One region of the Natronincola ferrireducens genome, then DNA from elsewhere that is predicted to be linked to it. Evidence: riboswitches for the same ligand, from Rfam matches in the RefSeq annotation. Region 1 holds a riboswitch; each other region holds the start of a gene.

Region 1 (2,273 bases):
TAATAAGACCTGCTGGAGCTTTTGTCATGCTATGGTATCTGAAGGTAGTGAAGGATCTCAATTGATAGCAACCATTATTATATCCTCCACTATTGCTTGGAATGATACCAATTACAAGACCGAGAGGTTTTTATAAAACATCAACAATTATCTTTCAACAGAACCCAACTTAAAAACAGGGAAATCCTAATGTTAGGATTTCCCTGTTTTTATTCTTGTTGTAAATCTTCTTCACTTTGTTTTTGTTGTTCGTCTAACCTTTTTAGGACTAGCTTATATCCGTCGGCCCCATAATGAAGGCAACGATTAACTCTACTAATGGTGGCGGTACTGGCCCCCGTAGTTTTTTCTATTTCAATGTAGGTTCGCCCTTCCTTCAGTAGCTTGGCAACCTCTAGCCTTTGGGATATGGATTGAATTTCTTTAATGGTGCAAACATCTTCAAAAAATCTATAGCACTCCTCTACTGTCTCTAGCTCTAAAATCGCTTCAAATAACGCATCGGTAAATCCATCTTTAATTCTTGACTGATAAGACATCATCTCACCCCAAACATACATTTTAATATAAACTTCTACCTTTTTCTCCTTTTTCCTTTTAATTAAATAAAAATTTTTCTGACAAAATAATATATCTCCGTTGTTACCTACAGAAAAAATAACAACAAAAATTTATTTTATTTTTATTATTGACTTTTTTTCCAAAAACTAATATAATGTATTTTATGATTGAAGTAAAAAATTAAATCGAATTATTATACTCTTATCAAGAGAGGTGGAGGGACTGGCCCGATGAAACCCGGCAACCGCGATTACGATCGAAGGTGCCAATTCCTGCAACACATTATGTGTTGAAAGATGAGGGAGGAATCTATACTTTTGATGCCTCTTTCGTTGTGAAAGTGGTTTTTTTATTATAAAAATTTAATACTTAATGAAACACTCTTATCAAGAGAGGTGGAGGGACTGGCCCGATGAAACCCGGCAACCGCGATTACGATCGAAGGTGCCAATTCCAGCAGCACATCATGTGCTGAGAGATGAGGGAGGGAACTATTGTTTTGGTGCCTCTTTCGTCGAGAAAGTGGTTTTTTTATTTTATAGAAAGAGGTGTAAAACCATGATTGAGTTAAAAAACATCAGTAAGCTTTATGAATCAAAGGAGGGGAATGTTTTAGCCTTAAAGAACATCAGTTTAACCGTAGATAAGGGAGATATCTACGGTATCATGGGTCTTAGCGGTGCTGGAAAATCTACTTTGATCCGTTGTATTAATCTACTAGAGAAGCCTACCTCAGGAGAGGTTCGGATAGATGGTATCGACCTAACAAAGCTTTCTCCTAATAACCTTAGAAAATGCCGTCGAGATATGGGTATGATTTTTCAAAATTATCATTTGCTAACCAGTAGAACTGTAGAGAAAAATGTAGCCTATCCCCTAGAGTTGGATGGTATGAAAAAAGACGAAATAAAGATTAGAGTTCATCAATTGCTAGAATTAGTAGGCCTTCAAGACAAAAAGAATCATTACCCTTCTCAATTAAGTGGGGGACAAAGACAAAGGGTTGCTATTGCCAGGGCTTTAGCCACAAATCCCAAAATATTGTTAAGTGATGAAGCTACTTCTGCCTTAGATCCCATCACCAGTAGAAGCATCTTGAACCTATTAAGAGAAATTAATGAAAAGTTAGATATTACAGTTGTACTGATTACCCATCAAATGGAGGTTATTCAACAAATCTGTAAGAAGGTGGCTGTGTTAAAGGACGGAGAGATTGTAGAGAGGGGTTGTGTAAACCAAATATTTAAGACACCTCAGCATCCCTATACCAATCTCCTATTGGGTAACAAGGCCTTCGAAAAACATCAGCCTATACCACTGGATTTGTTCAGAAATGTAAAGGTAGGAGGTTTATAAAATGGATAAATTATTGAGCTTGATTATTCCTTCTCTACAGGAAACACTTTATATGGTTTCAATATCTACCCTAATAGCTGTTTTGATTGGAACACCTATAGGAATTATTTTGGTGATTACTAGAAAAAATCATATTATGGAAAATAAAGGGCTCCACAACATTTTTTCCTATATTGTCAATATAGGGAGATCCTTTCCCTTTATCATCCTGATGATTTCTATCATTCCTTTTACTAGAGGAATTGTGGGGACTTCTATCGGAACAACTGCCGCTATTGTTCCTTTGACGGTAGCTACCATTCCCTTCTTTTCTAGAATTATAGAAAATGCTCTATTGGAGGTTAATAAAGGCGTTA
Region 2 (2,273 bases), 150 kb from region 1:
TAGATCTAAATCTCTAATGATGGCTGCTGGTCTTAAGTCAAAATGCTTTCTTATCAGCTGTACCAGCTTGTCCTCCTCTACCTTACTTGTACCAAAGGTTTCCACCATAATGGATACTGGTTGAGCCACACCAATGGCATAGGCCAACTCCAGCTCACATTTATCAGCCAAACCTGCAGCTACAATATTCTTGGCTACATATCTAGCAGCGTAGGCAGCAGAACGGTCTACCTTCGTTGGATCTTTTCCAGAGAAGGCTCCACCACCATGGCGAGCATAACCCCCATAGGTATCTACAATGATTTTTCTTCCTGTTAATCCAGCATCCCCTTGGGGTCCACCAATAACAAATCTACCGGTTGGGTTAATGTAGTACTTAGTATTTTCATCCAATAGCTCTGTTGGTACAATCTTTTGAATGACATACTCAATTAAATCATTTTCAATTGTATCTCTATCTACCTTTGGGCTATGTTGTGTAGAAATAACAATAGCGTCTATTCTCACAGGCTTGTCTCCATCGTACTCAACGGTCACCTGGGTTTTTCCATCGGGGCGAAGATAGGATAATGTACCATTTTTTCTTACCTCTGCTAATCTTCTGGCCAGCTTATGGGATAGGGCAATCGGTAGAGGCATTAGCTCAGGGGTTTCATTGCAGGCAAAACCAAACATAATACCTTGGTCTCCAGCCCCAATAGCTTCTAATTCATCCTGCATTTCACCTTTTTTGCTTTCAAGGGCTTCATTTACCCCCATAGCAATGTCGGAAGATTGCTCATCAATGGCTGTTAATACAGCACAGGTATCGCAGTCAAATCCATATTTTGCTCTTGTGTAACCAATTTCCTCCACTGTTTTTCTAACAACCTTTGGAATATCTACATAGCAATTGGTTGTAATTTCCCCTGCTACCAAGACAAGACCAGTTGTTACAGAGGTTTCACAAGCTACCCTTGCATTTGGATCTTTTTCAAAAATGGCATCTAAAATAGCATCAGATATTTGATCACAAATTTTATCTGGATGTCCTTCTGTTACAGATTCTGAAGTAAATAATCTTCTTGCCATAATACTGTTTCCTCCTTATTTCCTTATTTTTATAATCAATAGGAAATTATAAGCTATATACAATGTAAATAAGTTATAATTTCCGTTATTGGGTTCAACAAACTCAACCTTGAAGCTTCTGTAGGAAGATTTTGTTGTAAGTAAAATTTATATATATATAGGAAATGATAAGGGTAGAATGAATAGGAGAAGGTCATCATTTCCTTATAAACATTTTAAAGGATTTCTATTAGTTTTATTTTTTTAGCGAAAATTATCCATAATAAAAAACCTCTTCTCAAAAAGAAGAGGCATAATACACCAATTTCGTTTCCTCATCTTCCAGAATTATATTCTGTGGGATTTAGCACCATACTACTTATGGTTGCCGGATTTCATCGGGCCCTTCCCTCCACCACTCTTGATAAGGTATCAAGATTTTTATTAAGTTTTTATCATGCAATATCATATCACCCTGTCTCTTCTCTGTCAATGAATATTTTAAAGTAGGAAAATTTTTCTTCATGAATAAATTAGGGTTCCTTTTAAACTAAATTGTAACAATTACATAGCTTAAAACAAACATAATACTTCCAGCAATTACAGCACCTAGAGCAATTGCTGGAAAAGCTTGTTTAAAGGGGATATTAAATAGGATAGCTGCTAGACACCCACTCCATATTCCTGTTGTAGGCAAAGGAACAGCCACAAATAAAACTAATCCTACCACACTGTATTTTTCAATATTTTTACTTTTTTTCAATATCTTTTTTACAGCTCTATCAATGACTTTGCTAAAAATCCTCATATTTCTGAAATAGAAAATAAAAGGCTTTATAAATAGAAGCAAAAGAGGAACAGGGATTAAGCTTCCTACAATCCCTAAAACTGTTGCATGGGCAGGATGCATGCCAAGGGAAACCCCTATAGGTATAGCACCCCTTACTTCAATTAGGGGCATTGCAGCAATTAACAGCACCATCAATTCATGGGTAATTAGTTCCAGCATTCTTTCCATTCCCTTCACCTCTATTTATTATATAGTGAAAACAATGGCGATAGAACTAAGTCCCTATATCCCAGTAAGCCTTTGGTATTATGTTTATCCATTACCCCTTTGTAACGTAAATTTAATGTTTGGCCATTGGAAGTTGTGGTATAATTTGTACAAGTATATTTTGCAATATAGGTTTTTTAACCTTTTGCATTATAATATTTTATAT
Region 3 (2,273 bases), on a different contig from region 1:
TTAGCTGAGCATGGGTTGTACTGGCAGGATGAATCACAAGGGATTTTGTATCTGCTACATTGGCCAATAGAGAAAATAACTCTAGACTGTCGATAAATGTTCTTCCTGCCTCTAGGCCCCCCTTAATACCAAAAGTAAAAATGGAGCCAGCCCCCTTAGGTAAGTATTTTTGTGCTAAGTCATAATATTTATTATCTTCTAGACTAGGATAATTCACCCAGTCAACAAGGGGATGATTAACTAAAAAATCTACAATTTTCTTTGTGTTTTCTACGTGGCGTTGTACCCTCAGGGATAGAGTTTCAAGTCCCTGAATAAATAAAAAGGCATTGAAGGGGCTTAGGGTAGCACCTGTATCTCTTAGAAGCTGCACTCTAGCTTTGACAATATAAGCAAGAGGGCCAAAGGTTTCTGTATAGCTTACGTTGTTATAGGAGGGGTCGGGTTTTGTAAAGGATGAAAATCTGTGGCTTCCAGTCCAATCAAAGGTTCCACCATCTACAATTACCCCACCAATGGAGCTTCCATGACCCCCAATGAACTTTGTTGCAGAGTGGACAACAATATCTGCACCAAACTCGATAGGACGAATTAAATAAGGGGTCCCAAAGGTATTGTCTACAATAAGAGGCAATCCGTTTTCATGGGCAATCTTTGCTACTGCTTCGATATCAATTAAATTAATGCTAGGATTACCTATTACTTCTACATAAATAGCTTTCGTTTTTTCATTAATAGCTGCTGCAAAGTTTTGTGGGTCATCAGAATCTACAAATACTGTTTTGATGCCCATTCTTGGTAGGGTAGAAGCAAATAGATTATAGGTACCTCCATACAAGGTGCTGGCAGAAATAATTTCATCCCCAACCTCAGCAAGGTTTTGGATAGCGTAGGTAATAGCTGCTTGACCAGAAGATACTGCCAAAGCTCCTACACCTCCCTCTAGGGCAGCGATTCGTTCTTCGAACACCGCTGTTGTAGGATTGCCAATTCTTGTATAGATGTTGCCAGCTTCCTTAAGACCAAATAGATTAGCTGCATGCTCTGCACTATTAAATACATAGGCACAGGTTTGGTAAATGGGAACTGCTCTTGAACCTGTAGTAGGGTCTGGTTTCTGTCCTGCATGGACCTGAAGTGTGTCAAATCTCAAATTTTTTTGTGACATTTTAATATCGCTCCTTTTTAATAGTAGTATTGAAATACAAAAAAGCTCCTCCAAGAGAATGGAGAAGCTTATAAGCATATATGGATTAGTTATCCTCTCATCTCTTAGGTAAATATACCTACAGGATTTAGCACCATGCACATAGTATGCTGGTTGCCGGGCTTCATAGGGCCAGTCCCTCCGCCACTCTTTATAAGAGTTAAGTATGAAGTTTTATGTTATATAATTTATCACCCAGTAAAGGTTATGTCAAGGTTTTTTTAAAAAATAAAAATAATTAAATCTATTTTAAATTTTTCATCTGTTAAATTCTGTTGTTGATTTTATGGTAGTTAATAATATTGAAAAATGTTGGAGCAGGTCATTTATAGAATCCTTCTAAAATCCTCAGAAGTACATTAATAAAATTATAGAGCCTATAGAATAAACTGTATATTTATAAAATTATAAAAAATATGTTATAATAATTAAATAGAAATGAATAAATACATAGATATAATAATCTGTATAAAAAGATAAAACCAGGGATAAAACACGAATTTCAATAGAATTTTGTGCTATTATCAAGAGGAAATTCCCTTATACCCTTTAATTATCTATCATATTTAAGAAAAACATATATTTATCTAATATAATTCTACAAATAGTTTAAAAAGTATTTGTTTTGGGTATAAAATATTAAAATATTTACTAAAAACAAATAAAAATATAAAAAATATAAATTTAATGAGGATATAATACAAAAATACTTTGCAAATGTGATTTTTATAAATATACAAGTTTGACAAAAATATCAAGGGGGTGTGGTAGGCTTCATCTGACCAGAATGAAGTAAGAAAGAGAAAAGAAAGACGATAAGAATAAATAAAGGGAGGATACAATGAGTATTAACAAAGCTTATGCTCAAGCATTAGGGGCACATGAAGTGGAGGATCTAAAGGTTACGAAGGCAACTGTGGAGGATGTTGAAGGAATATTGGCAGTAGCAGCTTCTGTAGGAACCGATAGCAAAGACCATAGAAAAGGATTTTTAATGGATAACTATTTAAAGGATAAGAAAAAGTATGGGGAGAAGTTTAAAAATGATGTTGAAAATTCAAAGCTA

What was found. A riboswitch is a leader RNA that binds a small molecule or an ion and turns the genes downstream of it on or off. The one in region 1 is predicted to bind S-adenosylmethionine.
Region 2: linked by a shared signal. The riboswitch ahead of metK (methionine adenosyltransferase) and the one ahead of BLS22_RS01870 (methionine ABC transporter ATP-binding protein) in region 1 are both predicted to bind S-adenosylmethionine.
Region 3: linked by a shared signal. The riboswitch ahead of BLS22_RS10085 (O-acetylhomoserine aminocarboxypropyltransferase/cysteine synthase family protein) and the one ahead of BLS22_RS01870 (methionine ABC transporter ATP-binding protein) in region 1 are both predicted to bind S-adenosylmethionine.

The regions. Positions count from the first base shown of each region.
Region 1 is NZ_FNFP01000001.1:410,769-413,041, reverse strand. Features, by position in the region: gene BLS22_RS01875 (YerC/YecD family TrpR-related protein) at 210-539, opposite strand; SAM riboswitch class I at 760-864, shown strand; SAM riboswitch class I at 942-1,046, shown strand; gene BLS22_RS01870 (methionine ABC transporter ATP-binding protein) at 1,120-1,917, shown strand; gene BLS22_RS01865 (methionine ABC transporter permease) at 1,919-2,273, shown strand, end outside.
Region 2 is NZ_FNFP01000001.1:259,488-261,760, reverse strand. Features, by position in the region: gene metK (methionine adenosyltransferase) at 1-1,071, opposite strand, end outside; SAM riboswitch class I at 1,383-1,481, opposite strand; gene BLS22_RS01160 (COG2426 family protein) at 1,601-2,068, opposite strand.
Region 3 is NZ_FNFP01000004.1:52,249-54,521, forward strand. Features, by position in the region: gene BLS22_RS10085 (O-acetylhomoserine aminocarboxypropyltransferase/cysteine synthase family protein) at 1-1,168, opposite strand, end outside; SAM riboswitch class I at 1,263-1,367, opposite strand; gene BLS22_RS10090 (GNAT family N-acetyltransferase) at 2,049-2,273, shown strand, end outside.